One region of the Pandoraea sp. NE5 genome, then DNA from elsewhere that is predicted to be linked to it. Evidence: predicted binding sites of a transcription regulator. Region 1 holds the regulator's gene; the other holds the start of a gene.
The links. Region 1 encodes sigma-54, which starts transcription at its own class of promoters, with help from an activator protein. Its sites were predicted from a motif close to TGGCANGNAANCTGCTTT; they were not measured.

Region 1 (11,568 bases):
CCCCGGTCTTGGCAAGTTGTTCAAGCACGTACTGTTGGCGTTGTTCGGCAAGCATGATCTGGCAATGTCGGTGGGACTACGAATTCCTGGAAGGCATCGGCGCGGCCGCCGCCGCTCATGCGTGGGCGCGCGTGCGTCCTACGCCTGTAGCGCGACGCGCAAGCCCAGGCCGATGAAGATGGCGCCGGCGGCACGGTCGAGCCAGCGCCCTGCCCCGGGGCGTCGCTTGAGCCACGTGCCCAGCACGCCAGCGAACCATCCGTACGCGCTGAACACGACAATCGTCTGCGCCATGAACACCAGGCCGAGCAACAGCATCTGCGCGCCCGGATGGGCCGTGTCGGCACTCACGAACTGAGGCAGGAACACCAGGAAAAACAATGTGACCTTGGGGTTGAGCATATTCGCCAGCACGCTTTGACGAAAGACGGCCGCGAGCGGTTGCGGCGCGGCCTCGTTGGCCAACGCCAGCGCGCCGCGCGCGCGTATCGCCTTGATGCCGATCCAGATCAGATAGGCGGCCCCCGCGAGCTTGATCCCCTCGAAGGCCCACGGCGACGAACGCAGCACGGCGGCCAGGCCGATGGCCGCGACGCTCGTGTGGAAGAGACATCCCGACGTGAAACCGGCGGCCGCAGCCAGCCCCGCCCGACGGCCCTGCGCAATGCCGCGCGCGATGACCTGCATGTTGTCCGGCCCCGGCGCAAGCGTGATCGCCACCGAGGTCAGCAAGAACAGCCAGAGATTGGGCATCGGCGTGTCCGAAGTGGGGTAATGGGGATGATCAGGGGTGGGAACGCGGCAAAGCGTCCGCTCAGGCAACCGGGTTCAATGGCCTTCGAACGAGCACAGCAGGAACAGTGGCAATCCGGCGGCGCGAATCAGGCGCGAGCCCCCCAGTTCCGGCAGGTCGACAATGGCAGCCCCTTCGATGACCGTTGCCCCCAGGCGCTCCAGCAGCTTCTTGCCGGCGAGCATCGTGCCGCCCGTGGCGACCAGATCGTCGATGAGCAGCACGCGGTCGCCCGGGCCGCAGGCATCGGCATGGATCTCGACCGTTGCACTGCCGTATTCCAGTTCGTACTCCTCCGCGACCGTCTGATAGGGCAGCTTGCCCTTCTTGCGAATGGGGATGAAGCCGATGTTCAACTCGTAGGCCAGGATCGAACCGAGAATGAAGCCGCGCGCGTCGAGACCCGCGATGTAATCGGGACGCTGCGTCATGTAGCGGTGCACGAACACATCGATGAGCACCCGCAAGGTGCGCGGGTTCTTGAGCAACGGGGTGATGTCGCGAAACTGCACTCCCGGCGCGGGCCAGTCCGGCACGGTGCGAATCTGGCTCTTGATATAGGCGGCAGGGGACTCGTCGATCTGCACGGGGATCCTTCTTGGAATACTGAGGGGGAAACACGCCACATTATGCCAAAAATCGCCCGACGCCCCGCGACCGAGCGGACAGTGCCACCCGGCGCACGACGTACGCCCCATCAGCACGCCCCAGCAGCACGCCCCGACAGCGCGCCCGCTTCACGGTCTGGCCGTCGACTAGTGGTCGTCTATTCGTGGCCGCGCAGACGCGCCTCGGCCGCGACCAGCTTGTCGGGCAATCCGCGCAGCACCACGATGTCCTCGGCCATCAGACGCGTCTCCGACACCGGCTCGACCCCGCGAATGCCATGCCGACGGATGGCCGTGACCGTCACGCCGAGCTTGTCGAGCCGGAGTTCGCCGAGCGTGCGCCCGACCGCGTCCGAGTGAAGCGTGAGCGGCACCGATTGCAGTCTGACCTGCTCGCGCTCGCCGCCCTCGTCCTCGTCGTCGAGGCCGTGAAAGTAACCCCGCAGCAGACTGTAACGCTCGTTACGCGCCTGCGCCACCCGGCGCAGCACGCGGCGCATCGGCACGCCCAGGAGCACCAGCGCATGCGATGCCAGCATCAGGCTGCCCTCCACGATCTCGGGCACGACTTCGGTCGCGCCCGCCGCGATCAGTTCGTCCATGTGGGTGTCGTCGACCGTGCGCACGACCACCGGCAATGTCGGCTCCAGCGCCTGCACCTGCGAGAGCACCTTCAACGCGGCCGGGGTGCTGTCGTAGGTCACCACGATGCCGGCGGCGCGGTGAATCCCGGCCGCGACCAGCGCCTCGCGCCGGGCGGCGTCGCCGAAGACGACCGTCTCGCCGGAGCTGGCCGCCTCCATCACTCGATCGGGGTCGAGATCGAGTGCCACATAGCCGATGCCCTCCTGTTCGAGCATGCGCGCCAGATTCTGGCCGCACCGGCCGTAGCCGCAGATGATGACGTGACCCGACGTCTTGATGCTCTGCGTGGCGATCTTGGTCATCTGCAACGACTGCATCATCCACTCATTGGCGACGAAGCGCAGCGCGATGCGGTCGGCGTTGATGATGAGAAACGGCGCACACAGCATCGAGAGCAGCATGCCCGCGAGCACGGCTTGCGAAAGCGACGGGTCGAGCAGGTGCCTGTCGATCACCAGATTGAGCAGCACGAAACCGAATTCGCCCGCCTGCGCCAGGCCCAGGCCGGTGCGGATCGCCGTGCCGGGCGGGCTGCCGAACAGGCGCGCAAGCCCCGCGATCAATGTGAATTTGACGACCAGCGGGCCAACGAAGAACAGCAGCACGAGCAGCGGCTGCTGCGCCACGATAGACGGATCGAGCAGCATGCCGGTCGTGATGAAGAACAGCCCCAGCAGCACGTCGCGAAATGGCTTGATGTCGTCTTCCACCTGATGGCGGAACGGCGTCTCGGCGATGAGCATGCCGGCAATGAACGCGCCAAGCGCCATCGACAGGCCAAGGTTCTCGGTGACGTAGGCCAATCCGAGCGTGAGCAGCAACAGATTGAGCATGAACAGCTCTTGCGAGCGCCTCGCTGCCACGATGTGGAACCAGCGTCCGACCAGTTTCTGGCCAATCCAGAGCAGCAGCGCGAGCGCCCCGCTAATCTTGAGCGCGGCCAGCGACAGTGCCAGGACCAGCGCCTTCGGGTTGCCGCCCAGTGCCGAGATCACGATCAGCAATGGCACGACTGCCAGATCCTGGAACAGCAGCACCCCCATGATGTTGCGGCCGTGCTCCGTCTCGAGTTCCAGCCGCTCCGCCAGCATCTTGGTGACGATGGCCGTCGAGGACATGGCCAACGCGCCGCCCAGCGCCACCGATGCCTGCCACGAGAACGACCAGAACAGGTTGACGAGCGCCCCCAGTCCCACCGCCACGAGCAGCGTTCCCATGACCTGGGATACGCCCAGCCCGAGCACGATCCGGCGCATCGTCCTGAGCTTCGGTAGCGAAAATTCGATGCCGATGGAGAACATCAGGAAGACAACGCCGAACTCCGCGAGGTATTGCACGCGCTGGGTGTCGGCGGCCAGCCCGACCGCGTGCGGGCCGATCACGATGCCCACGCTCAGGTAGCCGAGCATCGGCGGCAGATGAAGCATGCGGAACAACACCACCCCGACACAGGCGGCAAACAGCAGGACAAGAGTGAGTTCGAGCGGTGATGCCATCGGCTAAGGTGGGTTTCCTGAGTGAATCTGAATGCTGGCGGTCTGACCGAACGCGGTACTTGCTATGCAAGTGCCGTGCCAGATAGCGTTGGCGCAGTGGTCTCCGACGAGGCACCGGGCCGCTTCCTGGGTGGTCTCGAACGGTGCAGGTCCAAGCCTGGCGCGGCTGTCCTCGGCGCCGCGTGCGTTTTGATATACTTCGCGCATGATAGCGAAAATCAATCCAGGCCGGGCACTCGAGGTCGCCCGGGAGGTGTTGCGCACCGAAGCCGACGCCATCGAACGCGTCTCCGCGCACCTCGACGACAGCTTCTTCGAAGCGATCTCTCTGCTGCTCGCCTGCCGCGGGCGCGTGGTCGTCACCGGAATGGGCAAATCGGGCCACATCGGCCGCAAACTGGCCGCCACGTTCGCCAGCACCGGCACACCCGCCTTCTTCGTTCACCCGGCCGAAGCCAGCCACGGGGACCTGGGCATGATCACGACCGACGACGTCGTTGTCGCCCTGTCCAACTCCGGCGAGACGGGGGAACTGGTCAGCATTCTCCCGATGATAAAGCGCATCGGCGCGAAGCTCATCGCCATGACCGGCAACGCCGCCTCCAGCCTGGGGCGCCTGTCCGACGTGCACCTCGACGCGCACGTCGACAGAGAAGCCTGCCCGCTGGGCCTCGCACCGACCGCCAGCACCACGGCCGCTCTCGCCCTGGGCGATGCGCTTGCCGTCACGCTGCTCGACGCGCGCGGTTTCGGCGCCGAGGACTTCGCCCGGTCGCATCCGGGCGGCGCGCTCGGTCGACGTCTGCTGACGTTCGTGCGCGATGTCATGCGCACCGGCGAGCGCGTTCCGCGCGTGCGCGCCGATGCCAGCCTGTCCGATGCCCTACTGGAGATGACCGCCAAGGGTCTGGGCATGACGGCCATTGTCGATGCCGACGATCGCGTTGTGGGCATCTTCACGGACGGCGACCTGCGCCGCCTGTTCAAGCGTACGCTCGATTTCACCACGCTCACGCTGGCCGACGTCATGAAGGCCGGACCGCGCAGCATCGGCCCCGATCAACTCGCCGCCGAAGCCGCCGAACTGATGGAACGTTTCGGCATCACGCAATTGCTCGTGACCGAGAACGACCGCCTCGTCGGTGCGCTCAACGTGCACGACCTGTTCGCCGCCAAGGTCGTGTGAGCCGCTTGCCCATGAATCAGCCCAGCATCGCCCAACCCACTCGTTCCGCCCCGCTTGATGCGACCGACGTGACCGACGCCGCTGCGCGCGCCGCTCGCCTGCGTGTCATGGTGTTCGACGTCGACGGTGTCCTCACCGACGGCGGCCTGCGCTACGGACCGGCCGGGGAAGTCATCAAGACCTTCGATTCGCTCGACGGCCACGGCCTGAAGCTGCTCGCCGAGGTCGGCATCGTCACGGCCATCATCACCGGACGCCAGTCCGAAATCGTCGCCAAACGCGCGGCCGATCTTCGTGTCGCACACGTCTATCAAGGCGTGCAGGACAAACGCGCCGCATTCGAAGACCTGTGCGCCAAGGTGTCAGTGACGAGCGAGGTTTGCGGCCATATCGGCGACGACTGGCCCGATCTGCCGATCCTCAGCCGCGTGGGCTTCGCCGCCTGCCCGGCCAATGCCCATGCCGAAGTCAGGGCACGCTGCCACTGGGTTGCCGCCACGCGCGGCGGCGAAGGCGCCGTGCGCGAGCTGTGCGACTTCATTCTGCGTGCCCAGGGACGTTACGACGCCCTGCTCGCCGACGCGCTCGCCTGACGCGTCGAGGAAGCCGATCATCCATGGCCACTCAACGCCTCTCACCCGCTTCGCTGGTCGCCATCGTCGTGCTGGCCGGCCTGGCCGCCGGCACTTACTGGCTCGTGCAACGCACGCTGCCGTCTGACGCCGACCGCGCGCCGTATGTAAAGCAGCACATTCCGGATTACTTCGCCGACGACATGGTGATCTCCACCCTGTCGGCGACCGGCCTCACGCAATACCGCGTCAATGCCGTGCACATGACGCATTACGAGGACGACCAGACCACGGCCATGACCATGCCCGCCGTCCGCGCGTTCACGCCGAATCAACCGGAAGTGACCGCCACGAGCAAACGCGGCACGCTCAATGCCGACATGTCCGTCGTCGATCTGTACGACGACGCGGTCGTGGTACGTCAGGCCGGACCGCGCGATCCGCAAATGCGGGCGCTGTCCCAGCACTTCCAGGTGCTCGTCAACGACGACATCGTGCGCACGGAATTGCCAGTCCAGCTGTTCCGCGGTGCTTCCGTGATGTACGGCGATGGCATGATTTTCAATAACATCTCGCGCGCCGTACAATTGCTCGGCAATGTTCACGGCACGATCCAGCCGGCGGAACTGGGCGGCAATCGCCCGGCACCGGCCGCCGCGCCGAGCGCGCCACTCCAGACCAAACCGGGCCCCAAGACCCCATGACCGATCGCCGCCAACCGCGCCCCGTCTCCCTGTCGCTGCGTCGCCTGCGCGCACTGGCCGCCGCCTTCGCCATGCTCGGCGCCCTCGCGTCGCCGCTCGCCCATGCCGAACGCGCCGACCGCGACAAGCCGCTCAACATCGAGTCGGATCACATGAGCTACGACGACCTCAAGCAGGTCAACATCTTCACCGGCAACGTGACGATGACCAAGGGGACGATTCTCCTCAAGGCCGATCGCGTCGAAGTGACTCAGGATCCAGAGGGCTATCAGTACGCCACGGCCTATTACAAGCCGGGCGGCCCGCTCGCCTACATGCGCCAGAAGCGCGACGGCCTGGACGAATACATCGACGGCTGGGGCCAAACGATCTATTACAACGGCAAGACCGAAGTCGCCACGCTGACCACACAAGCCACGCTCAAGCGCCTGGCCGGCGGCACGAGGGTGCTCGACGAAATTCACGGTAGCGTGATCACGTACGACACGTACAACGAGGTCTATACCGCCAACAGCGGTGCCGATCAGGTCAACGCCAACAATCCGAACGGCCGCGTGCGCGCCACGCTCGCCCCGCGCAATGCCACTGGCGCGAACCAGCCAGGCGCCGGCGGCGCGAGCAAGCCGGCGGCCGCGCCCAAGGGCGATCTGCCGCCGCTGTCTCCCTCCAAAAGCATCGGGAATCCGCGTGAGTAATTCTGCCAATAGCAACGCCTCGACGATCCATCCGGGCGACGGTCAATCGGGCAAGCCGAGCGCGCTCGTGGTGCGCTCGCTCAAGAAACAATACGGTGCCCGTACTGTTGTCAAGGACGTCTCGCTCGATGTGAAGAGCGGCGAAGTCGTGGGACTGCTCGGCCCGAACGGCGCGGGCAAGACGACATCGTTCTACATGATCGTGGGCCTCGTGCCCGCCGACGACGGCGAAATCCAGCTCGACGGCAACGTGATCAGCGAGCTGCCGATTCACGAGCGCGCCCGCATGGGCGTCTCGTACCTGCCGCAGGAAGCGTCGGTGTTCCGCAAGCTCACGGTCGAAGACAACATCCGGGCGGTGCTCGAATTGCAGCTCGATGCGCACGGCAAGCCGCTCAAGCGCGACGAGATCGACCGACGCATCGAAGCGCTGCTCGACGAGTTGCAGGTGAGCCATTTGCGCGAAAATCCGGCGATGTCGCTCTCGGGCGGCGAACGCCGCCGCGTGGAAATCGCCCGCGCCCTGGCCACGCAACCGCGCTTCATTTTGCTTGACGAACCGTTCGCGGGCGTCGATCCGATCGCCGTGCTGGAAATCCAGCGAATCGTGCGTTTTCTGAAAGATCGTGGCATCGGTGTCCTGATTACCGACCACAACGTACGCGAGACGCTCGGCATCTGCGATCACGCCTACATCATTAGCGAAGGCTCGGTGCTCGCCGCCGGCACGCCCGACCAGATCGTGGCCGACGAAAGCGTGCGGCGCGTATATCTGGGCGAAAACTTCCGGATGTAAAGCAAATTTTTCGCATGTAAACCCTGCCTCCGATAGGGGGCCGGGCCGGTTTCGCTGGCGTGACAAAGCCTCTACAATGAAGGCGAGAAATGCTATGAAACCGACCCTTCAACTCCGCACCTCCCAGCACCTGACCCTCACGCCTCAGTTGCAGCAATCCATCCGATTGTTGCAACTGTCGACGCTCGAACTTCAGCAGGAAGTCGAGCACGCCCTCACCCAGAACCCGATGCTCGAGCGCGAGGACGATTGGCTCGCCGGCACGATCCGTGTGGGCACGGACGGATCGCTGCGCAATGAGCGGGGCTCGTCGAGCAGCAGCACCAACGACACGCCGGAATCGGCCAGCGGCCAGGACGACGCCCGCGAACTCGACGGCGAGACCCGCTTCGACGACAACGCGCGCGACGGTGGCAACGACTGGAGCCTGAACGACTTTGCCCGCTCGGGCAGTGCGTCGGACGACGACGACAATGAGCGGCCGCAACTGCACGTCGATCATCCCAATCTTCGCGAACACCTGCTCGCCCAGTTGCGCCTGACGAAAGCCAGCCCGCGCGATCGCCTGCTGGTGGAATTCCTGATCGAATCGCTCGACGAAGACGGCTATCTCGGCACCCTGCTCGACGAAATGCAGGCGGAAATGTCCGAGGAACTTGGGCTCGAGACCGAAGAGATCAACGCCGCGCTCGCGCTGCTGCAGAGCTTCGACCCGGCAGGCGTGGGCGCCCGAACCCCGTCAGAATGCCTTCGCCTGCAACTCCAGCGGCTGCCGGCAAGCAGCGTGCGAACTCTGTCGCTGCGCATCGTTTCCGATCATCTGGAGCTGCTCGCCGCGCGCGACTACACACGGTTGCGTCGTCTGCTGGGCGTGAGCGAGGACAGCCTGCGCGCGGCGCATCAACTGATTCGCTCGCTCGACCCGTTCCCGGGCGCCGCCTACGGCTCGCCCCAGGCGGATTACGTCATCCCCGACGTGCTCGTGCGCAAGCAAGGCGGCGGCTGGACCGCCGAACTCAATCCCGAGGTCATGCCGCGCCTGCGCATCAATGAAATGTATGCGCGCATCCTTCGCAACAACCGCAATGCGCCGGGAACCGGCAACCTGCAGCAGCAACTTCAGGAAGCGCGCTGGCTCATCAAGAACATCCAACAGCGGTTCGACACGATCCTGCGCGTGTCGCAGGCGATCGTCGAGCGTCAGAAGAACTTCTTCACGCATGGCGAAATCGGCATGCGGCCCTTGGTTTTACGCGAAATTGCTGATACGCTGGGTTTACATGAATCCACGATTTCACGCGTGACAACCAGTAAGTACATGCTCACTCCATTCGGAACCTTCGAGCTTAAGTACTTCTTTGGTTCACACGTGGCCACGGAAGCCGGGGGCGCCGCCTCATCGACCGCCATCCGCGCACTCATCAAGCAACTCATAGGAGCAGAAGATCCGCAGACCCCCCTTTCCGACAGCCGTATCGCGGAGCTGCTGGCAGAGCAAGGGTTCGTGGTAGCGCGACGCACCGTCGCGAAATACCGCGAAGCCATGCGCATTCCCGCAGTGAACTTGCGCAAATCTTTGTAGGACGGTCCTGGTGTGCCATCTTGGCTCGCTGGGGCATCACGCCGCAGTGCGACATTGCGTCACGCCAATGGCTCGCACTCCCGCTAGCCAGCGTTGCTTGTGACGCGGCCTGCACTTCGGCATTTCAGCAAGGAGAGCAGCTATGAATCTGAAGATCAGTGGACATCATCTCGAACTCACGCCGTCGCTGCGCGAATTCGTGGTCAACAAGCTTGAACGCGTGTTGCGCCATTTCGACCAGCTCATCGGTGCCGAGGTGATCCTATCTGTCGACAAGACCAAGGAGAAGACCGGACGCCAGATCGCTAGCGTCACCGTGTATCTCAAGGGCAAGGAGATTTTCGTCGAGAAGTGTGACGAGAATATGTACGCCGCCATCGACAAGCTGATCGACATGCTCGACCGCAAGGTTATGCAATACAAGGACAAGGTTCAGGATCATGGCCGCGAGGCCCTCAAGCACCAGGAACCTCCCGAGGCGGAACCGCTGCAATGAGTCTGTCCGGGCAAGGTAGCCGCATTGACCGACACTGACGGCGATTCGCGAGGAAGCCCACGCGCACATCGACGTCTGTCGTAAGTCTCTGGCATCACCCACCGCGGGGCCGTTGAACGGCCCCTTTTGCATGCTCCCTCGCATCGCCGGGAGTGCGTCGACGGGTGGTCTATAATGCGAGGTCAACCGGGGGGCTGGAGGGCGACCATGCGTTCGCCCGCATTACAAGATGAACCGTTTAGTCAAACTCTTACCTGCGTCCAACATATTGCTTGGACTGTCTGTCACCAGCAAGAAGCGCGTCTTCGAGCAAGCCGGGCTTCTCTTCGAGAACAATGCCGGCCTGTCGCGCGCGCTTGTCACCGACAATCTGTTCGCCCGCGAGCGTCTCGGCTCGACCGGACTGGGAGAAGGTGTGGCCATTCCGCACGGGCGCATCAAGGGCCTCAAGCATCCGATGGCAGCCTTCGTGCGCCTGGACGATCCGATTCCCTTCGAGGCCCCCGACGCGCAACCCGTGTCCCTGCTGTTCTTCCTGTTGGTACCGGAGCAGGCAACGCAGCAGCATCTCGAGATATTGTCCGAAATTGCGCAGTTGCTCTCGGATCGCACGATGCGCGAGACCTTGACCTCCGCGCCGAGTGCCGACGATATCCATACTGCGCTCGCGAACTGGCAACCCTGAGCCGGCGCTGGTGCGGCTATCCCGGTGTTTCGGGGTATCGCGCCGCGACGCAGGACGAACTCCGTAGCACCCAACCCCAACCGAACGAGGCGACGCGGTGGAACTGACCGGCATCAACGCGCAAAGCATTTTCGACGACAACGCCGCCACGCTGCGTTTGTCGTGGCTGACCGGGCACGAGGGGTGGGAACGTGGCTTCACGCCCGAGAGCGTGTCGACGGCCACCTCCAGCGCCGACCTCGTGGGTCACCTGAACCTCATTCACCCGAACCGGATTCAGGTGCTTGGCGAGGCCGAGCTGCGCTACTACCAGCGCCTCACGGACGAAAACCGCAAGCGCCACATGGGCGAAGTCATCGCGCTCGAGCCGCCGTTCCTCGTGGTGGCCGACGGCCTCGAAGCCCCGCCCGATCTCGTACTGCGCTGTACCCGCTCCTCCACGCCACTGTTCACCACGCCGATGTCGACGGCGGCGGTCATCGACAGTCTGCGCATGTACATTTCGCGTGTGTTCGCCCCGCGATGCACGATGCACGGCGTATTTCTCGACATTCTGGGCATGGGGGTGCTGCTCACCGGCGATTCCGGCCTCGGCAAGAGCGAGCTCGGCCTGGAACTGATCAGCCGCGGTCACGGACTGGTAGCAGACGATGCGGTCGATTTCGTGCGCCTCGGGCCGGATTTCGTCGAAGGCCGTTGCCCGCCGCTGCTGCAAAACCTGCTGGAAGTGCGCGGCCTGGGTTTGCTCGACATCAAGACGATCTTCGGTGAGACGGCCGTGCGCCGGAAAATGAAGCTCAAGTTGATCGTTCAGTTGGTGCGCCGCCCCGATGGCGAATTCCAGCGGCTGCCGCTCGAAGCGCAAACCGTGGATGTGCTGGGCCTGCCCATCAACAAGGTGATTCTGCAAGTGGCGGCCGGGCGAAACCTCGCCGTGCTGGTCGAAGCCGCCGTGCGCAACACGATCCTGCAACTGCGTGGCATCGACACCCTCAAGGATTTCATGGAGCGCCAGCGTCAAGCCATGCAAGATCCGGACGGCATGCAGAATCGGCTGCTCTGAGCGATCTCCTGCCGGACGAATGCCCCGGGTTTACCGCAATTTCTGCGTCTTTCTGTCAACGCCGCGCGATTGCGGCGCGTTTTCTTTCATGTTGTAATCGCCACGCGGTCCAATCCCGTGCGTGTCGACCTTATGGAGAGACGATCATGAAAAAAGCATTCGCTGCATTGCTTCTGGTATCCCCGCTGCTCGCATCGCCCGTGTTTGCCCAGACGGCCGCCCCCGCACCTGCGCCCAAGGCTGCCAA
Region 2 (11,568 bases), 2.5 Mb from region 1:
GTACTGGATGCAGTGATCGCGATCCGCCGGATTGGCGAGCGGCCCCTGCTTGTCGATGATGCGAATCGCCGCCGCATGCGTGCGAATCTTCACCGACCGGATGTCCTGCGCGCTGCGTCCCATCGCCTGCAACTGAGCGTGCAGCGTCATCGCCGCCTCTGCCGCCGTTTGCGCGTGGAATTCCGCCGGGAATGAAATCTTGAACAGCACGTTCTCCATCACGTACTCGCCATACGGCCGCTGGAACGCGAACGGCTGGCCTTTGAACAAAACGTCGTAGAAGCCCCACGTCTTGGCGGTCAGTACCGACGGGTAGCCCATCTCGCCCGAACGTGCCATGAGGGCCAGTCGCACCGCGCGGCTGGTGGCGTCGCCCGCCGCCCATGACTTGCGGCTGCCCGTGTTCGGCGCGTGACGATAGGTGCGCAGGCTCTGCCCGTCGACGAACGCGAGCGAGAGCGCGTTGATCAGCTCATCGCGCGAAAGCCCGAGCATTTCCCCAACGACCGCCGTCGACGCGACTTTCACCAGCACCACATGATCGAGTCCGACCTGATTGAACGAATTCTCCAGCGCCAGGCAGCCCTGGATCTCGTGCGCCTTGATCATTGCGGCGAGCACATGGCGCATCGTCAGCGGCGGCTGCCCCTGCGCCACCGCCGTGCGTGAGAGCCAGTCGGCCGTCATGAGAATGCCGCCGAGATTGTCGGACGGATGCCCCCATTCGGCCGCCAGCCACGTGTCGTTGAAGTCGAGCCAGCGAATCATCGCGCCCAGGCTGAACGCCGCCTGCACCGGGTCGAGCTGATACGGCGTGCCGGGAACCTTTGCCCCGTTCGGCACGACCGTACCCGGCACAATGGGGCCGAGCAGCTTGGTACACGCGGGATAGGACAGCGCCTCGAAGCCGCACCCGAGGGTGTCGATCAGACAGTGGCGAGCGGTTTCAAAGGCGAGATCGCTGCGGATCTCATAGGTGAGAACATAGTCGACAATATCGGTCAGCACCTTGTCGGGCGCGGGACGCACATTCGAGATGCCTGCGGACATGGACGGCCTCCTGTGACGTTGACGAAAGCCGCCATCCTGAAGACGAAGCGGCTTGCCGAGACCTCCCATGATAAGCGGCCGGAGAGCGCAATGCTCGCCGGCCGCCGGAATCGCCACACCGCCCCACGCTCATCGTGGGGCGAAGGTTACCCCCTCAGAACGCGTCGCCCGGAATGCGCACCCATCCTTCCATCAATACCCGGGCGCTGCGGCTCATGAGGGCCTTGGTGACCGTCCACTCGCCGCCTTCCTGCGTCGCTTGCGCGCCCACGCGCAACGTGCCCGACGGATGCCCGAAGCGCACGGCGTCGCGCACACCGCCGCCGGCCGCGAGATTGACGAGCGTGCCCGGTATCGCCGCCGCCGCACCGATGCAAACGGCTGCCGTGCCCATCATCGCGTGATGCAGCTTGCCCATCGACAGCGCGCGCACCAGCAGATCGACATCGGCCGCGTTCACCTGCTTGCCGCTCGAGGCCGTATAACCCGCCGGCTTCGCCACGAACGCGACCTTCGGCGTGTGCTGACGCGTCGCGGCTTCGGACACGTCCTTGATCAGCCCCATGCGGATCGCACCGTGCGCTCGAATCGTCTCGAACATCGCCAGCGCCTTCGCGTCGCTGTTGATGGCGTCCTGCAACTCCGTGCCCCGGTAGCCAATGTCCTCGGCATTGAGGAAGATGGTGGGAATGCCGGCGTTGATCATCGTCGCCTTGAATGTGCCCACACCGGGGACTTCGAGGTCATCGACGAGGTTGCCGGTCGGGAACATGGCTCCCCCCTCACCGTCGTCCTCGGCGGCCGGATCGAGGAATTCGAGCTGGACTTCGGCGGCCGGGAACGTCACGCCGTCGAGTTCGAAATCCCCCGTCTCCTGCACCGCACCGTCCGTCATCGGCACGTGCGCAATGATCGTCTTGCCGATGTTGGCCTGCCAGATACGCACGACGGCCACGCCATCGCGCGGCACCCGCGCCGGATCCACCAAGCCGCCGCTGATCGCGAACGGGCCGACGGCCGCCGACAGATTGCCGCAGTTGCCGCTCCAGTCGACGAACGTCTGATCGATCGACACCTGCCCGAACAGATAGTCCACATCGTGCTCCGGTCGCTCGCTCTTCGCGAGGATGACCGTCTTGCTCGTGCTCGACGTCGCCCCGCCCATGCCGTCGATCTGCTTGCCGTAGGGGTCCGGGCTGCCGATCACGCGCATGAGCAGCGCATCGCGCGCTGTGCCCGGCACCTGTGCGGCGATGGGCAGGTCTTGCAGGCGGAAGAACACGCCCTTGCTGGTGCCGCCACGCATGTAGGTGGCGGGTATTCGAATTTGTGGCTGATGCGCCATCACGTCTCTCCTCGGGCAGGTCAGGCAGCCGCCTGTGACGATTCCAGAAAGTCTTGCGCGAAGCGCTGCAGCACCCCGCCCGCCTCGTAGATCGACACTTCCTCGGCCGTATCGAGACGGCAGGTCACCGGCACTTCCACGCGCTCGCCATTGCGACGATGGATGACCAGCGTGAGATCGGCGCGCGGCGTGCGCTCACCGGTCACGTCGAAGGTTTCGCTGCCGTCGATGCCGAGCGTCTTGCGGTTCGTGCCCGGCTTGAATTCGAGCGGCAAGACGCCCATGCCGACCAGATTGGTGCGGTGAATGCGCTCGAAACCCTCGGCAACGATGGCTTCAGTGCCCGCCAGCCGCACCCCCTTGGCCGCCCAGTCGCGCGACGAACCCTGGCCGTAATCGGCCCCGGCAATGATGATGAGCGGCTGCTTGCGCGCCATGTACGTCTCGATCGCTTCCCACATGCGGGTGATCTTGCCTTCCGGCTCGATACGCGCGAGCGACCCCGCCTTGACCTGCCCGTCGACCACGACCATCTCGTTCTTGAGCGTCGGGTTGGCGAACGTGGCGCGCTGCGCCGTCAGGTGGTCGCCGCGGTGCGTGGCGTAGGAATTGAAATCCTCTTCCGGCAGGCCCATCTTCGCGAGGTATTCACCGGCCGCGCTGTCGGCCATGATCGCGTTCGACGGCGAGAGGTGGTCGGTCGTGATGTTGTCGCCCAGCACCGCCAGCGCGCGCATGCCGCGCAACGTACGCTCACCCGCGAGCGCCCCTTCCCAATACGGCGGACGACGGATATAGGTGCTCATCTCGCGCCAGTCGTACAGCGGATCGGCCGTCTCGCCCGCGTGGACCGACGCGGCAAACATCGGCTCATAGACGCGACGGAATTGCTCTGGCTTGACGCTGCGCTCGATGATCGCGTCGATCTCTTCGTCGCTCGGCCAAAGGTCGGCCAAGCGCACCGGCTTGCCGTTGGCATCGACCCCGAGCACATCCTTCTCGATGTCGAAACGGATCGTCCCGGCGATGGCATAGGCCACCACCAGCGGCGGCGACGCGAGAAACGCCTGCTTCGCGTACGGATGAATGCGACCGTCGAAGTTACGGTTGCCCGAGAGCACAGCCGTGGCATAGAGGTCGCGCTCGATGATCTCCTGCTGGATGACCGGGTCGAGCGCGCCCGACATGCCGTTGCATGACGTACACGCATAGGCCACCACACCGAAGCCGAGGGCCTCCAGTTCCGGCAGCAACCCGGCGGCCTCCAGATACAGCGTGACGGCCTTCGACCCCGGGGCGAGCGAGCTCTTCACCCACGGCTTGCGCGTGAGGCCCGCGCGATTGGCGTTGCGCGCGAACAATCCCGCCGCAATCATGTTGCGCGGGTTGTTGGTATTCGTGCAGCTCGTGATCGCCGCGATGATGACCGCGCCGTCGGGCATCCGGCCCGGTTCGTTTTCGACCTTGCCGCTGATGCCGCGCGCGGCCAACTCACTCGTCGGCACACGCTTGTGCGGATTCGATGGGCCAGCGATGTTGCGCACCACGCTCGACAGATCGAACGTAAGCACGCGCTCGTATTGCGCGTGCGTCAGCGTGTCGGCCCAGAGGCCGGTCTGCTTCGCATAGGTCTCGACCAGCGCGACCTGGGCGTCCTCGCGACCGGTGAGCTTCAGATACTTGATCGTTTGCGCGTCGATGTAGAACATCGCCGCCGTGGCGCCGAACTCGGGCGCCATGTTCGAGATCGTGGCGCGGTCGCCCAGCGTGAGGTTTGCCGCCCCGTCGCCATAGAACTCCAGGTAGGCGGACACCACTTTCTCCTTGCGCAGGAATTCGGTGAGCGCCAACACGATATCCGTCGCCGTGATCCCCGGCTGCGGCTTGCCCGTCAGTGCCACGCCGACGATATCCGGCAGACGCATCCACGACGCGCGCCCGAGCATCACACTCTCGGCTTCCAGACCGCCCACACCGACGGCGATCACGCCCAGCGCATCGACCATCGGCGTATGCGAGTCGGTGCCCACGAGCGTGTCCGGATAAGCCACGCCGTCCGAGACCTGGATCACAGGGCTCATGCGCTCAAGATTGATCTGGTGCAGGATGCCATTGCCCGGCGGAATCACGTCGACGTTGCGAAACGCCTGCTTCGTCCAGTTGATGAAGTCGAAACGATCTTCATTGCGACGATCTTCGATGGCGCGGTTCTTGGCGAACGCGTTGGGATCGAAGCCGCCGCACTCGACGGCGAGCGAGTGATCGACGACGAGTTGCGTCGGCACGACCGGATTGACGAGCGCGGGATCGCCGCCTTGCGCCGCGATGGCGTCGCGCAGCCCGGCGAGATCGACCAGCGCGGTCTGGCCGAGAATGTCGTGACACACCACGCGAGCAGGAAACCAGGGGAAATCGAGATCGCGGCGTCGCTCGATCAGTTGCTTGAGGGCGTCGGTCAGTGCCGCCGGATCGCAGCGGCGCACGAGGTTCTCGGCCAGCACGCGCGACGTGTAGGGCAGCGTGTCGTAGGCGCCCGGCGCAATGGCCTCGACAGCGGCGCGGGCGTCGAAGTAATCGAGCGACGTCCCGGGCAGGGATTTACGGTATTCGGAATTCATCATGTGAGGAAAGTATCGGCCCGGTGGATGGCAGCGTAACCCGTAAGCAGACGATGCGCCTGCGTGCCGGACGCCTGCGCGGGACAGCGGCGAAGCGACCGCCGCCCCGGGGCCTTCCGGGCAAGGAAGGCCCGACGCAGGCAGACTCAGCGCTTGTCGATCGGCACGAACTGCTGATCTTCCGGACCGGTGTAATTGGCGCTCGGACGAATGATCTTGTTGTCGATGCGCTGCTCGATGACGTGGGCGCTCCAGCCCGACGTGCGCGCAATCACGAACAGCGGCGTGAACATCGCGGTGGGCACGCCCATCATGTGGTAGCTCACAGCGCTGAACCAGTCCAGGTTCGGGAACATCTTCTTGACGTCCCACATCACCGATTCCAGACGCTCGGCAATGTCGTACATCTTCGTATTCTGCTGATCCTTCGACAATTCGTGCGCGACTTCCTTGATGACCTTGTTGCGCGGATCGCTCACGGTGTAGACCGGGTGACCGAAGCCGATGATCACTTCCTTGTTCTCGACGCGGCGGCGGATATCGGCCTCGGCGTCGTCGGGCGAGTCATAGCGCTTCTGGATCTCGAACGCCACTTCGTTCGCGCCGCCGTGCTTCGGGCCGCGCAAGGCGCCAATGGCGCCGGTGATGGCGGAGTGCATGTCCGAGCCCGTGCCCGCGATCACGCGCGCGGTGAACGTGGACGCGTTGAATTCATGCTCCGCGTAAAGGATCAGCGACGTGTGCATGGCGCGCACCCACAAGTCCGACGGCTTTTCGCCGTGCAGCAGGTGCAGGAAGTGGCCGCCGATGCTGTCGTCGTCGGTCTCCACATCGATGCGCACGCCGTTGTGGCTGAAGTGGTACCAGTACAGCAGCATCGAGCCGAAGCTGGCCATCAGACGGTCGGCGATGTCGCGCGCGCCCGGCACATTGTGATCGTCCTTCTCCGGCAACACGGTGCCCAGCACCGAGACGCCCGTGCGCATCACGTCCATCGGGTGGGCGGCGGCCGGTACGGTCTCGAGCGCGTCCTTGACGGCGGCCGGCAGGCCGCGCAGCGCCTTGAGCTTGGCCTTGTAGCCGCGCAGCTCCGCCACGCTCGGCAGCTTGCCATAGACGAGCAGGTACGCGATTTCCTCGAACTCCGAGGTCTGGGCCAGATCCAGAATATCGTAGCCGCGGTAATGCAGATCGTTGCCCGAACGGCCCACCGTACACAGCGCGGTGTTGCCCGCAGTCACCCCCGACAGGGCGACGGATTTCTTTGGCTTGAAGCCGGTGGCAGTCGTCTCGCTCATGCTCATTCCTCCAGGATCAGGGATTCAGTTATTTCTGTTGGGCGAACAGCGCGTCGAGCTTCTGTTCGTAAGCGTGGTAGCCGATGCTCTCATAGAGTTCGGCGCGGGTTTGCATCGTGTCGAGCACGGCCTTTTGCGTGCCGTCGCGGCGAATCGTCTGATAGACGTTCTGCGCCGCCTTGTTCATGGCGCGGAAGGCCGAGAGCGGGTACAGCACAAGACCGACCTGCGCACTCTTGAGTTCTTCCACAGTGAACAGCGGTGTCGCGCCGAACTCCGTGATGTTCGCGAGCACCGGCACTTTCACGGCATCGGCGAACTGGCGGTACATCGGCAACTCGGTCATCGCTTCCGGGAAGATCATGTCGGCGCCGGCTTCGACGCAGGCGCATGCGCGATCGATGGCCCCCTGCAGACCTTCCACGGCCAGTGCATCGGTGCGCGCCATGATGACGAAGTTCTCGTCGGTGCGGGCGTCGACCGCCGCCTTGATGCGATCGACCATCTCCTGCTGGCTCACAATGGCCTTGCCGGGACGATGGCCGCAACGCTTCGCGCCGACCTGATCCTCGATATGCATGGCGCCCGCGCCAAACTTGATGAGCGACTGCACCGTGCGCGCGATGTTGAACGCCGACGGCCCGAAGCCGGTATCGACGTCGACGAGCAACGGCAGATCGCATACGTCGGTGATGCGGCGCACGTCGGTGAGCACGTCGTCGAGCGTGGAGATGCCCAGATCGGGCAGGCCGAGCGACCCCGCCGCGACACCGCCGCCGGAGAGATAGATCGCCTTGAAACCAGCCGCCTTGGCCAGCAAGGCGTGATTCGCGTTAATGGCGCCGACAACCTGCAAGGGTTGCTCGGTCTTGACGGCCTCGCGAAAAGCGGCGCCGGCCGAACGATGGGTTTGCGTCACGTGAGTGCCTCGATCGTGTCGTGTGCGGCCGGCGGTGGAAGCTGCCAAATCGCACATGGGTTGAGTGATGGCAAGGTACTTAGCAATGGCCGTGCCAGCCCGCTATCCGGACGCGCGCCAACTGCACCGTCGCATCGCTAAGACATTCATTTCGCAGCGGAAATTCTTCTCGGATGTGACGCGCGCGTCAAGTCGAATGCGTCGCTTCGCGCCGGACATTCGTCGCACTATGTTTCATATTGAAACATAATATGAAACGTGTAGTTGCATTATGCTACGATTCGAGTCAGTCTCCTGCGGTGGCCCGCGTCCGTGCGCCGCGCACCCACCTGCACCTATCGATGAGTCCGGTCATGCCAGATTTCTCCCCCGCGATACCCCCTCGCCTGTCGACGGCGGCTCCGAGCGCCGCGCGCGCGGGGTTTGCGCAACCGGTCACCGCCGTTCGAAAACCCGTGATCTGGGCCGTGGGCATCAGCAAGCTCGGCGAGTTGTACCGCGACATCGTGCCGGACTACGCCGCGCAAGCCGAGGTGCAGATCATCGACAAAGGCTATGAAGCCGTCATCGAAGCCTTGGAGCGCCTGCCCGCGGGCAGTGTTGACGGCATTGTCGCCGCTGGCTCGAACGGTGCCTTCCTGCGCGAGCGCCTTGCCCTGCCCGTGGTGCTCGTGAAAGTGACGGGCTTCGACGTGATGCATGCGCTGGCACGGGCGCGCCGCGCGCGGCCTGCGCCCTCGCCCGCGTCGCGTATCGCGCTGGTGTCGTATGCCCGACCCGCGCCAGAATTTGAGCGCTTCAAGAGCGCGTTCCACCTCGACATCTCGCAACACGCCTATTTCGACCGCCACGATGCGGAAGACCTTGTGCACCGGCTGCGCGACGAAGGCATCGAGGTCATTGTCGGCCCCGGGCTGGTGACTGAACTGGCCGAGCGAGCCGGACTCGCGGGCGTCTTTCTCTATTCGCAGGATTCGGTGCGCGCCGCGTTCGACACGGCACTCGAAGTCGCGCGCTTCGGACGCATCGAAGCGCAACGCCGCGAGCGGCTCGATACCGTGCTGCGACACTTGCACGAAGGGGTCGCTGCCGTCGATCTGAACGGGCGCATCGAAGCGATCAACGCCCCGATGGCGGGCATGCTCGGCGTGAGCGTTGCCGATGCGGTCGGCCGTCCGCTCGATGCCATCGCCCCGGCGCTCGACATCGCGCGCACGCTGGAGAGCGCGAGCGCCGAACTCGAGGCCATTGTCTCGATGGCCGGCAAAACGTGGGTCATCAATCGCATTCCCTTGCTCGACCAGGGCACGCTCACGGGCGCGCTGCTGACGTGCCAGGACTCGCAGTCGTTTGCGCGCGTGGATCGCTCGCTACGCTCGCGCCATCGCCCACGCCATCTCGTGGCGCGCTATCGCCTCGACGATCTGATCGGCGATTCCGACGCGATGTCGCAGGTGCGTGCATTGGCACGCCGCTACGCCCAGACCGACTCGACCGTACTCGTCCACGGCGAGAGCGGCACCGGCAAGGAGCTGCTCGCACAAGGCATTCACAATGCCAGTCGACGGCGCGACTATCCGTTCGTCGCCATCAACTGCGCGGCGTTTCCGGAAACGCTGCTCGAGAGCGAACTGTTCGGCTATGAAGACGGCGCCTTCTCGGGCGCGCGGCGCGGCGGCAAGGCGGGGTTGTTCGAGACGGCGCACAACGGCACCATTTTTCTCGACGAAATCGGTGAAATGCCGATGCCGCTGCAAACGCGTCTGTTGCGGGTGCTGCAGGAGCGCGAGGTGCTGCGACTTGGCGCGACCGAGCCCGTGCCCTGCGACGTGCGCGTGATTGCGGCCACTCACCGCGACCTTCGCCAGCGGGTGGCTGCAGGGGGGTTCCGCGAAGACTTGTACTACCGGCTCAACATCCTGCGCATGGTGCTGCCGGCACTGCGCGAACGCATGGAGGACTTGCCGCGCCTCACCCCCCTCTTTCTCGAACGCGCACTCGCCCGCGCGGGGGCGCGCATGAGCGTCGAAGCGCTGCAGGCGTCGCTCATGCCGCTGCTCGCGACCTATCGCTGGCCGGGCAATGTCCGCGAACTGGAAAACCTGCTGGAACGCATTGCCGTCGTATGCGCGGATGTCGTCGACGCGCACGAGATCAGCCGTGCAAGGTTGGTCGAGATTGCCCCGGAGTTGGGCGCGATGACCGATGAACTGGGCACACCGATGCCGCCCGATGTCATCAACACGACCAACGGACGCGAATTTGGCGCGCACGACACCCATCGCGCCCGCGTCCCCGGCGTCGAAACATCACACTCAGCGTCAGCGCCGCTGACAGGTCGTGCCCGTCGCGCAGCCGAAGACCTTGCCCGCATTCACGCCACGTTGGCGGCGTGCGGTGGCGACCGCGGCGCCGCTTGCGAGGCACTCGGCATCAGCCGCTCCACGCTCTGGCGCAAACTGCGCGACACTGTCGACGGCTGAGGCTTGCGCTTCAGGTACGGCCCGCTCGTCAGTGCTGGTGACGGATGCGGTCCCACATCTCGTGCCAATCCAGGCGCCTGTGCTGGGACGGCTCGTCGTGATGCGTTACCCAGAAATGGTCGAAGAACATGCCGATGGCGAAGCCGACAAGCAGCGCCACAAGCATCATCGAAACGTTGAGCATGGACATGGCGACCTCCCGTCGGTCCGAATCTCACTTTCCATTCTAGTCAAACGATGTCATGCCTGCGTAGCCATATGTCCGTCGCGACGACATAAAAAAACCGGGGTCGAAACCCCGGTCCATGACCTACGACGAACGACGCGCGCGATGCGCATCGCACGGAACGCCGACGATTACCACGTGGGAATCAGCGCGCCCTTGAACTGCGTCTCGATGAATGCCTTCACTTCGTCGGAGTGATAGGCGTCGACCAGTTGCTTGACCCACGGCTTGTTCAGGTCTTGTGCGCGCACGGCAATCAGGTTGGCGTAGGGCCCCTTCAGATCTTCGATGGCGATCGCGTCGCGCTTCGGCACGAGACCGGCTTGTGCCGCGAAGTTGGTGTTGATCGAGGCGGCATCCAGATCCGGCAGCGCACGCGGTAGTTGCGCCGCTTCCAGTTCCACGATCTTCAGCTTCCTCGGGTTCTCGGCGATGTCCAGCGGGGTCGCGTTCTTGCCATTGACGCCAGCACCGGCACGCAGCTTGATCAGGCCTTCCTTCTGCAGCAGGAGCAACGCACGGTTGCCGTTGGACGGGTCGTTCTGAATACCGACCTTGGCGCCATTCGGCAGATCCTTCAGCGACTTGTACTTCTTCGAGTAGTAGCCCAGCGGTGAGACGTACGTGAGACCGGCGCTCACGATCTTGTAGCCGCGATCCTTGACCTGACTGTCGAGGAACGGCTTGTGCTGGAAGCCGTTGGCGTCCAGGTCGCCGGCGTCGAGCGCGGCGTTCGGCTGTGCGTAGTCACTGAACTCGATGATCTTGATCTCGAGGCCGCGCTGATGGGCGACCTTCTTGACGACTTCGAAGATCTGCGCATCCGAGCCGGCCATGGTGCCGACCTTCAGGGGTTTGGCGGCCGTCTGGGCCGTGGCACCGAGAGAGGCCAGCGCAAACGTGGCGCCGAGGAACGCGTGAATCAGTTGACGGGACAGCATGTGCGATTTCTCCTATTGCTCATTTGGCGCCTGTTGAGCGCCCGTTCGATGGGGCGGACTTGATGGGTCCACAACGGTCGCACAAGGGACGGCAACGCCCTTGCACGGCCCAGACCCAGGATGCTGCCATAGATACGGGTTTACGCGAAATACACAATCGGCATTTCGATATCCTCCGCGCGTCGATTCATCGGTCGCATAAAAAAACGCCCCTTCGGTCATCCGAAGGGGCGTGTCGCCGGGAGAACTGCCTGATCACGGGCCGGGGGGGTGGCACGGCTGACGGCGAGGCCGTCAGCCGGTCGCATCAGGAACCGACGATAAACCTGCAAAGCGCGTTGGCAGGCATCGGCAAATGCCGCAGGCAAGCGCCCGCCCGCGTTGTGCCGAACGCGGACGGCCCACGCGGGACTGACTCAGGGGCACGTCTCCTCACCATTCAAGCCGTTCATCGAACATCCACCGCCACCGCCAAAACCGCTGGGGCCGCCGAACGCGGCAAGCCCGTTTCCGCCGGCCGCGCCACCGATGCCACGACCGCCCGGTCCGGAAGCCCCCACGCCTCCGCCGCTGCTGGCGCCGGCACTGCCGCCGGGGGCGTTGCCACCGCCACCGCCGCCACCGCCACCGCCACCGCCACCGCCGCCACCGCCGCCGCCACCGCCACCGCCACCGCCACCGCCACCGC

Region 2: a site for sigma-54 is predicted at 7,310-7,327, ahead of prpB (methylisocitrate lyase). Genes of this name have one in related genera too.

What each region holds. Positions count from the first base shown of each region.
Region 1 is NZ_AP025517.1:903,503-915,070, forward strand. It holds gene PanNE5_RS04155 (DeoR/GlpR family DNA-binding transcription regulator) at 1-55, opposite strand, end outside; gene PanNE5_RS04160 (LysE family translocator) at 139-753, opposite strand; gene PanNE5_RS04165 (adenine phosphoribosyltransferase) at 829-1,380, opposite strand; gene PanNE5_RS04170 (monovalent cation:proton antiporter family protein) at 1,560-3,542, opposite strand; gene PanNE5_RS04175 (KpsF/GutQ family sugar-phosphate isomerase) at 3,748-4,728, shown strand; gene PanNE5_RS04180 (KdsC family phosphatase) at 4,836-5,321, shown strand; gene lptC (LPS export ABC transporter periplasmic protein LptC) at 5,345-6,004, shown strand; gene lptA (lipopolysaccharide transport periplasmic protein LptA) at 6,001-6,699, shown strand; gene lptB (LPS export ABC transporter ATP-binding protein) at 6,725-7,495, shown strand; gene PanNE5_RS04200 (RNA polymerase factor sigma-54) at 7,590-9,077, shown strand; gene hpf (ribosome hibernation-promoting factor, HPF/YfiA family) at 9,220-9,573, shown strand; gene ptsN (PTS IIA-like nitrogen regulatory protein PtsN) at 9,803-10,258, shown strand; gene hprK (HPr(Ser) kinase/phosphatase) at 10,356-11,321, shown strand; gene PanNE5_RS04220 (PsiF family protein) at 11,468-11,568, shown strand, end outside.
Region 2 is NZ_AP025517.1:3,406,226-3,417,793, reverse strand. It holds gene PanNE5_RS15605 (bifunctional 2-methylcitrate dehydratase/aconitate hydratase) at 1-1,050, opposite strand, end outside; gene prpF (2-methylaconitate cis-trans isomerase PrpF) at 1,205-2,395, opposite strand; gene acnD (Fe/S-dependent 2-methylisocitrate dehydratase AcnD) at 2,416-5,013, opposite strand; gene prpC (2-methylcitrate synthase) at 5,160-6,311, opposite strand; gene prpB (methylisocitrate lyase) at 6,340-7,230, opposite strand; gene prpR (propionate catabolism operon regulatory protein PrpR) at 7,584-9,713, shown strand; gene PanNE5_RS15575 (hypothetical protein) at 9,742-9,903, opposite strand; gene PanNE5_RS15570 (MetQ/NlpA family ABC transporter substrate-binding protein) at 10,071-10,880, opposite strand; gene PanNE5_RS15565 (hypothetical protein) at 11,219-11,568, shown strand, end outside.